Regions from separate parts of the Paenibacillus sp. TSM33 genome, predicted to be linked through region 1. Evidence: predicted binding sites of a transcription regulator. Region 1 holds the regulator's gene; each other region holds the start of a gene.
What was found. The regulator Rex, encoded in region 1, represses fermentation and respiration genes when NADH is low (regulators of the CRP and FNR family bind a similar motif). The targets are predictions, from matches to a motif close to TTGTGAAATATTTCACAA.

Region 1 (3,292 bases):
GGAACTGCCGTTGGGTCGCCAGATACTCCCTTGTGGATGAGTGCCGCCAGACGCATTTCCTCGAACATATCCAGGTTATTATTGCTGGCAGGACCATCTGTTCCGAGAGAAACGGTCACTCCTGCACGCAGCAATTCAGGCACTCTTGCTACACCACTTGCCAGTTTTAAGTTGCTGCCTGGATTATGTGAAACCGCCACACCCCGTTCCGCCAATAAAGCTATTTCTTCGTCGTTCAAGTGAACGCCATGGGCAACCAGTGAAGGACGGGAGAAAAAGCCAAGCTTATCCAAGTGTGCAACTGGACGCAAACCATAGTCGCGTACGTTTTGTTCAACTTCGGCGATCGTCTCGGACATGTGCGTATGCAATGGTAAGTCGAGATCATGTGCTGCTTGAACAAATTTCTCAATAAACGCAGGCGGGCATGTGTATGGTGCATGCGGAGACATCATCGTTGTAATACGACCGTCTGCTTTTCCATGCCAGTTACGCGCAAAAGTCACGGCCTCAGCCAGCTTGATCCGCTGTTCTTCTTCTGAACAGAGTCCAATGGCTCCACGCATCAGACTTGCACGAATACCCGACTCTTCAGCTACACGAGCCACCTCATCCATATGATCGTACATGTCCAGGAAAGTCGTAGTTCCACCTTTCAGCATTTCCAGCACTGACAAGGATGTTCCCCAGTACACATCTGTAGATGTAAACTTGGCTTCCATAGGCCACATTTTTTCCTGAAGCCACACTTGAAGTGCCAAGTCATCTCCATACCCTCGCAGCAGAGACATCGCCGCATGGCCATGAGTATTGATCAGACCAGGCAAAAACAATAACCCCTTACCGTCGATTGCTTCTGTCTCTTCCTCACCCGCAGGCAAAGTCTCGCCAATGTAAGTAATACGGCTATCCTCCACAATCATAAAACCATGAATTACCCCAGCTTCGGGTCCATTGACGGCAAAAGAACCGTTTTTAATCATCCATTTATTCACTGTCATATTGTACTTCTTCCTTTCCGTCCTCCAGATAATAAGCGAGGCTAAGCAAATCAGTTGTAAAGTCTGTGGCATGTATCCGAATGTTAGCTGGTGCCTTGAGAATGATAGGTGCAAAGTTTAAAATCGCTCCAATTCCACTCTCAATGAGCCTATCAGCTACATGTTGTGCCTCAAAATCAGGAACAGTAATAATCCCGATTCGGATATTTTTTTCTTTCACAGTCGCTTCCAGTTCATCCATCGGCTGTACGACCAAGGTATTGATTCTGGTCCCAACCTTATCCGGGAACGCATCAAATACCGCCACAATCTTCATATTGTCTTTTAAATAAGCATTATAGTTCGATAGGGCTTGACCCAGATTACCCGCTCCGACCAATACTACGTTAATTTGCTGGTCGATTTTCAGGATATGGCGTATTTTCTCAATTAGATAAGAAACATCGTAACCGATGCCCTTCCGACCAAAATCGCCAAAATAAGCAAGATCTTTACGAATTTGGGCCGGGTTCAAATCTAACCTCTGCCCCAGCTCTTGAGAAGAGACCGTAGCCACCTCCCGTTTGTGCAGTGCATTCAGATAACGTAAATATACGGGTAATCTCCGTACCACAGCCTCTGAAATTTTATCTGATTTCATACTTGCTCCCCCTAATTGTAACGGACTTTAGGTGTCCGTCCGTTGTGCCTCTGTCTCCGGGGCGGATTGGAGCCATTCGGCGATGCGAGGCACCATTTGCTCCGATGGCATATGCTCCATTTTTGGTCCCGGTAACGAGTACAAAAAGTGCTTTCCGTAATAGGATTCGATCACACGCGTATCGTAAACGATGACGACTCCGTGGTCGCTCGCTGTACGTACCAATCGCCCAAATCCCTGCTTGAAGCGAATAACTGCTTGTGGTACAGACAGCTTCATAAATGGATTCTTCTTCTGCTGCTGGAGCAACTCGCTTTTGGCCTCCAGTAACGGGTGATTGGGCGGTTGAAACGGCAAGCGAACGATGGCCAGACAAGTCAAAGCCTTCCCTGGAATATCGACGCCTTCCCAAAAGCTACTGGTTCCAAGCAATACAGAAGCTTTGGCTTCCTGAAAACGGCGGGTTAGCTTGCTGCGACTCCCACTGTCCACACCTTGTCCTAACACGGTAATATCGCTGGACGCTAACGCCTCTTTGAGCGGCTCATACACTTGCCGGAGCATCCGATAGGAAGTAAACAGAACGAGCATTCTCCCCCGCGTCGCCTGGGCAGTCGCTCCTAGAGAGCTAACGAGCATCTCTACAAAATGTGCATCTCCTACACTGCCCTTCACACTCGGAAAATCTCGCGGAATGACCAGCAACACCTGATCCCTATAATTAAAGGGTGATGGGAGCTGTGACGTCATTAATCGTCCTTGATCTGCGGCCTCCTGCAAACCGAGTTGATCGGTCATGTACTGAAACGATTTATCTACCGATAAAGTAGCAGATGTCAGAATAATACTTCTTTTTTTGTCAAAAAACATTTCTTTCAACTGGCGGCTCACATCGACGGGCACCGCATAAAATTGCAATGATTTACTACGGAATTGTCCACTCGCTTCAAGCCAATATACGGTTGTTTCATCATCGAGTCGTATAAAGAAGCGCAAATTTTCCCTAATCCCCGCCAAATCCTTAAGCAGACCCGTGATATCTGTAATGAGACTATCCGCCGCATAATCGTCATGTTCTTCCTTGACATCCAGCATCAGCTTGTCGCCCTTGCGCAAAATTTCGCTCAATGTTACATAAAGCTGATTTTCCAATGCCGCCGCCTGATCCCACTTTGCAGGCTTGGCTGACGGTTTGAGACGCGAAGAAAATTGCCCCGTTTCACCTGGTGTAGCATCAGTTCGCTCCGGCAACATGCCAAACAGCTTATCACTTAGTAAGTCCCAAGTTTCCTTAACCTCTAACACAAGTGGGTACAACTGATCAATGACCGAGGCCCATTCCGTCGACTTCTCATGCCCCGACTTTGCCAACTGCTGACGTAACGAAGGCAATTGCCCATTCTTGCTGTCCTTGAACAATCGAGTCAGCGTATGCACGAGTGTGAAATATTTCATATGCATGCCCAGGTGCTTACCAGCTACTTCCTCTAGATGATGTGCCTCATCAATCACCAAGTGTTCATAGCTAGGCAGCAGTTGATGACTTGCTTTGACGTCGGTGAACAGCTTGGAGTGATTCGTTATAACCACATCCGCTGTTCCTGCTTCATGACGTGCACGATGATAGTAGCATTTGCGGAACCATGGACAA
Region 2 (3,292 bases), on a different contig from region 1:
CAGTAAGTCTACTACGTTGATGTAGCGAATCTTCAAGTCAGGCAGTTTTTTATGCAAGATCGAGATTGCAGCTAAGCTTTCAATCGTTGGCTCTGTACCAGCAGAAGCGATGACAATATCAGGCTCTCCACCTTGATCTGTACTTGCCCAGTCAATAATCTTCAATCCTTTGTCTACCAATTCTTTCGCTTCATCAGCAGAGAACCATTGTGGACGTGGGTGTTTGGACGAAACAACCAGATTGATCTTTTGACGGTCATTTAAAATGGTGTCAAAAACAGCTAGCAGAGAGTTGGCGTCAGCTGGCAGATACTCACGAATAAATTCTGGTTTCTTATCAGCCAAATGTCCCAACAAGCCTGGATCTTGGTGTGTATACCCATTATGATCCTGTTGGAAGACCGTTGAAGTAGCTACAACATTCAATGATGGGATATCTGCACGCCATCCTTGGTCCGTTGCTTTACGCAGCCATTTGAAGTGTTGAGTGATCATCGAGTCAACCACACGCAGGAAGGCTTCGTAACTTGCAAAGAAACCATGACGACCTGTTAACACGTAACCTTCCAGCAATCCTTCAGCTTGGTGTTCAGACAATTGGGAATCAATGACACGACCATAAGATGACAAGAATTCATCATTAGGCTCAATAATTTGATCCATCCATTGGCGTTTGGTTACTTCAAAAACAGGAGCCAAGCGGTTAGACATCGTTTCGTCAGGTCCGAAGATTCTGAAATTGCGATTCTCTTCATTTAATACAACCACATCTTTAACGTATTTTCCCAAAACCGACATATCTTGCGCAATCACTTTACCAGGCGTGGAGTTATCCAGCGCATAGTTACGGAAATCTGGCAATTTCAAGTCTTTAATAAGGTTACCCGCATTCGCAACAGGGTTCATTCCCATTCGTTTATCGCCTGTAGGCAGAATTTCAGCAATCTCAGCTTTTAAACGACCGTTTTCGTCGAACAATTCCTCTGGTCTATAGCTATTCAGCCATTCTAATAAGGCAGGTGCGTGCTGCATATTTTTTTGATCAACCGGAATTGGAACCTGATGGGCACGGAACGAATTTGTATTCGGCACTCCGTCCCATTCCTTTGGACCCGTCCAGCCTTTAGGTGAACGGAAGATAAGTACTGGCCACGCCGGACGAGTAAGGTCATTATTTTCACGCGCATTCTTCTGGATAGCTTCGATCTTCTCGATGGCAGTATCCAATACTTTCGCCATTTCTGGATGCATGTGATCAGGGTCTTCACCTTCAACAAAAAAAGGTTCCCAACCTAAACCTTTAAAGAACGAGGTTAACTCTTCTTTCGATTGGCGAGACATAATCGTTGGGTTACTAATTTTGAAGCCATTTAAGTGTAAGATTGGAAGCACTGCGCCATCCGTGATTGGATTGATAAATCTGTTAGAGAACCACGAAGCGGCTAATGGTCCCGTTTCGGCTTCACCATCCCCAATAACAACAGCCGAAATCAGATTCGGATTATCTAAAATAGCACCTACACCATGAGAAAGGGAATAGCCCAGCTCTCCACCTTCATGGATAGATCCAGGTGTTTCAGGAGCAGCATGCGAAGCAATACCGCCAGGGAACGAAAATTGTTTGAACAGTTTCTTCATGCCTGGGATATCTTGAGTGATTTGTGGATAGATTTCAGTGTAGCTTCCATCAAGATATGAATTTGAAACCATAACCTGGCCGCCGTGACCAGGACCTTCAATGTAAAGCATGTTCAAATCATATTTATTAATAACACGATTAAGATGAGCATAAATAAAGTTTTGGCCTGGAATCGTGCCCCAGTGTCCAATAGGCTTCACCTTTACATCCGAATCTTTCAAAGGTTCTCTCAACAAAGGATTGTCTTTTAAATAAAGCTGACCTACTGAAATGTAGTTGGTTGCACGCCAGTATGCATCCAGTTTTTTCAAATATGTTTGAGATGAGTATTCTGCTAACACGGGTGATAAGGCCATGGTGTCCACTCCCTAGTAATTTGGTTTGTAATATTGTTTGTAATTTATTTCCGTAAATTTCATCTACATGTACATCATAACGCTACGCTAAATTAATTCAACCTTTTTCACAAGTGATACGGTCCAATTTTGTGAAATTTTGAACATACTATGAAATATAAATTAAAAAGACAGTAAAAAAGCCCTTACATTAAAATATATAGAAAGATAAACAAATAAAATTCGTGATAAACGAAGAGTTCGCAGGCTTTAATTCTTTTTCAAAACCATAAAAAAAGACCGGAGAATTCTCCAGTCTTTTCGTTAGTGTACCGATACAAAGGTATTAAATTTCAAATATTTGTAGTGAAATCGCATATGCGAAAATTCAAATGGGGTACCGTTATCCAAAAAGAAAACACCCTCCATAATGCCTACGGGTTCATTTTCTTTCAATTGCAGCAGCTTTTGGTCATTTTTTTGAGACGGTTCTGCAAAAATGGATAAGAAAGATTTGGTGACAGCCAGGTTCCGCGAGTCCTCCAAATAATTAAAAATGGAACCCTCAATAATCGTCTGATTTAAATCCTGGACAATTTTAATGGGGATATAGCCCGTTTCGATCATAAATGGATCATCATCAAACAGACGCAACCGAACGATTTTATAAACAAAATCATGAGTGTCCAAGAACAAATCGCGCTGTAGTTCTTCTGTCGGTGGAATGACCTCAAAACTCAATACTTTGATTTTTGGCTTTTTGCCATGCATTTGAAAATTATCAGTAACCCCTAGATTAGAGCCTTCGTAGTTAAAGATAGATTCATTTCTTATGTATAAGGGATTAATAAATGTCCCGGAACCTTGTTTTTTGAAAATAATTCCGACACTCTCCATTTTAGTCAGAGCACGTTTAATGGAACTACGACTAACCTGGTAAGTCTCACTAAGACTACGTTCATCTGGCAATCTCATATCTGCAAACTTTCCAGCGAAAATTTTCATTTTAAGATCGTCAATAATTTGCTTATAGACAAATTGTGTCATATAGTACTCCTCTTTCAGGTCTTCTATAACTCCATATAGTTTACCATAAACATGCCCATTTCATCTCATGTTTGTTTGTGTCCCTTTTACTTTACATTCTTATGCATAATGCTGCCATGACATATACATCACACCACTGAACATATCTGCAAAACAGCCAAAAATACAGAACCCGACCTAACATCCGATAGAACCAAGCCTGTTTCGCACCTTCAGGGGGGTATTTGACTAGACCAGGCTAAAATCCTTGAATACATTGTTATTATTTATC
Region 3 (3,292 bases), 160 kb from region 1:
CTTCAATCGCAACAGGTGTTTGACGCTGGTGCAAGTAATGAATGACACGATCCACATATCCGAGTTTCACCATCATAGGGTCAGTGATAATGGCTACACGTGAGATATCAGGCATTTTAGCAAGATACTGTGTCGAATTTTTTTCAAAATAGATTTTGGAAGGTACTTTGAACCATTGCATATTCACCGTCCGTTTCGCCACCCTTTTCACATTAATCAAGTTAACTGCAGATACGTTCGACGAAGTCGAGTTACGACCGTACGAACCGCAACCAAGTGTCAACGAAGGTAGGTTGGTGTTGTAAATATCACCGATTGCGCCATGTGTGGAAGGTGCATTTACAATGATACGTCCTGTTTGCAAACGGTCTGCGAAGCGAGCAATAACATCCTCATCTTGAGAATGGATAGCTGACGAGTGACCCATACCGCCGAACTCTACGACTTCAGCAGCACGTTGGATACCTTGCTCTGCATTTTTTACTTTGTAGCAAGCCAATACCGGACTCAATTTTTCCGCAGATAATGGGAATTTGGTTCCTACTCCTTCAATTTCAGCGACCAGAATTTTTGTTCCTGCCGGTACTGTAATGCCGCTCATTTCAGCGATTTTTACAGCAGACTGTCCGACGATGGCCGGGTTCACTGCACATTTTTCTACATTCATAGCTCCTTGAGTGAGCTTAGCTGCCTCTTCTTTATTTACAAAGTAGCAACCATTAGCAATCATCAATTTCTTCACTTGCTCGAAGATAGGCTCTTCAATAATTACGGCTTGTTCCGAAGCACAAATCATACCGTTATCAAAAGATTTAGAAAGGATAAGATCGTTCACGGCCTGTTTGATATCGGCTGTTTTTTCAATAAAGCAAGGTACGTTACCAGGACCTACGCCAAGTGCAGGTTTACCACAGCTATAAGCTGCCTTAACCATGCCTGATCCACCAGTTGCCAAAATCAACGCTACATCAGGGTGGTTCATCAGTACATTTGTTTTATCCATCGAAGGTGCTTCAATCCATTGAATACAATCCGCTGGAGCACCATGTTTAACAGCTGCTTCAAGCAAGACGCGGGCTGCTTCCGCACTACACGATTGAGCAGATGGATGAAAGCCGAAAATGATTGGGTTACGTGTTTTAATGGCAATTAACGCTTTGAACATCGTAGTCGAAGTCGGGTTTGTTACTGGAGTAATCCCCATGATAATACCAACGGGTTCGGCTATCTTTTGAAAACTATCAAAGTCATTGTCTTCAATGACACCGACGGTTTTCTCATTTTTGATGCTATGGTAGACATATTCTGTTGCAAACATGTTTTTGGTGATTTTGTCCTCGTACACACCGCGTCCTGTTTCTTCAACAGCCAACTTCGCGAGGTGCATGTGCTTATCCATCCCTGCGAGTGCCATAGCTTGTACGATTTCGTCAATCTGCTCCTGATTCATACTCATGAAAGCTTGCTGTGCCCGGTTCGCCCGGTCAATCAGCGTTTGAATATACTGCTCTGCGCTTTGCTCTTTTTGGATAACCTCGTTTTTAACAGCCATTTCCCTCATCCTCCTGTTATCTCGTGTACTATCTCTTGTTCACGCACTGATCGTAACACAGCTTTCCAAGATATTTTGTGATTTTTTTCACAATCTATTTAAAATTTTATTTTATGAAGTGAATTAAATCACAAAGTTTGGAATTCTGCCACTTTTACCCCCTCTTCTTGCCCCAAAAACGCATTGCACAGGTATATAATGAATTTGAATTGATCAAGTTGCAGATAAAATAACATAGGATACAAAGGGGAAATGGACGATGAGAAACCCTACAAATGTAATGGAAGCCCGCGGCAACACCTGTTGCTTCTCGGAGGCCAGCTTCAACCGGCTGCAAGTGATGATGAAAGATCGAGTCATGCCAGAAAGTTCGCATCTGTTCTGGGAAGGAGATACAGCGGATAAGCTGTTTTATATTAAGCGTGGACGCGTAAAAGTGACCAAAACAACGGATGAGGGTAAGGAACTTATTCTATATATGTATCAAAGCGGCGATCTTGTGGGTCAAGCTGATCCTTTCTTCGGCACCAAACATTCCTTTTCTGCTGAGGTTCTGGAGGACAGTGATATTGGCGTAATCGATCATACAGATTTGGAGCTGCTTATTTGCCAGCATTGTGATTTTGCGATTGACTTTATGAAATGGATGGGATCGCATCACCGCATTACTCAGACCAAGTTCCGCGATTTGATGATGTACGGCAAGCCTGGCGCTCTCTGTTCCACACTCATCCGACTATGCAACACTTATGGTGAGCCTCACGGCGACTACATTCTGATTCATAAAAAGATTACTCATACTGACTTATCAAATATGATCGGTGCTACCCGGGAAAGTGTAAATCGGATGCTCAGTGATCTGCGTAAGAAAAATGCAGTCGAATACGATAATGGTATGATTGTTGTCAAGGATTTGGAAATGCTGCAAGGTGTATGTCATTGTGAATTGTGCCCACGTGAGATTTGCCGGATATAATAAATTGTTTTTTAATGTAAAAGGGAGTGCTGTAAGCCATTATTAGCTTATAACACTCCCTAATTTTATTCCACTCCCCATTGCAATAAACAACGGTACAAAGTGTTCTGCTCTAGGTACGGCCTGGCGAGCGCTTCGCTTTCATAGTGATCCAAAGCCCCTATATCTCGGTTTTGCACTTTTTCGATAATCCAGTCATCAAAATCAATTGCCCAAGGCTCCGTTATCGTTTCTCCCCAATTGACAATGCGCAGATTATGGACAGTCACACCACTAAACCTCCAAAATCATAAATTGTATCGTAATCTCATCCATTGAACTAATCGTTAACACTTGCGTTTCCCAATGAGTTGTAAAGATAACTACTATCGCCTTAGGGTGAAGGCTTTTCCCCAACTGTTCTAAAAATGCAGTATAGTCCGTCTGTTCAATAGCAAGCATAGGTGATCCGTGGGCTAAAAATAAAGATGGTATCATTAAAAATCCCCTAATCGTATACTATTTATTTTATTCATATAGCAACTTTATGTAAGTAATAGTGCATAAGTAATAGAGTAATGTCAATATAGATGCCAGCATATACTGAAAGATCAACTATTCTTTAAATAAAGATTGATGTAGGTATAAAGTCATAGTAATATGTAACTAATAAATTTAAAAATATTACTATATTCCGATACAAAGGACTGGTTTCTATGGAGATACATACTTCGAATTGCCCAAAATGCGGTTCCGTTTTCCGTCAAAATCTTAGAAACCTGTGT

Region 2: ACN6NF_RS00965 (phosphoketolase family protein) is a predicted target of Rex. The motif match lies at 2,125-2,142, and genes of this name have one in related genera.
Region 3: adhE (bifunctional acetaldehyde-CoA/alcohol dehydrogenase) is a predicted target of Rex. The motif match lies at 1,628-1,645, and genes of this name have one in related genera.

What each region holds. Positions count from the first base shown of each region.
Region 1 is NZ_JBLZXB010000017.1:484,947-488,238, forward strand. Features, by position in the region: gene ACN6NF_RS14095 (amidohydrolase) at 1-1,001, opposite strand, end outside; gene ACN6NF_RS14100 (redox-sensing transcriptional repressor Rex) at 988-1,641, opposite strand; gene dinG (ATP-dependent DNA helicase DinG) at 1,669-3,292, opposite strand, start outside.
Region 2 is NZ_JBLZXB010000003.1:47,716-51,007, reverse strand. Features, by position in the region: gene ACN6NF_RS00965 (phosphoketolase family protein) at 1-1,995, opposite strand, end outside; gene ACN6NF_RS00960 (GntR family transcriptional regulator) at 2,299-3,021, opposite strand.
Region 3 is NZ_JBLZXB010000017.1:642,343-645,634, forward strand. Features, by position in the region: gene adhE (bifunctional acetaldehyde-CoA/alcohol dehydrogenase) at 1-1,552, opposite strand, end outside; gene ACN6NF_RS14925 (Crp/Fnr family transcriptional regulator) at 1,812-2,528, shown strand; partial or broken gene ACN6NF_RS14930 (dioxygenase family protein) at 2,571-3,005, opposite strand.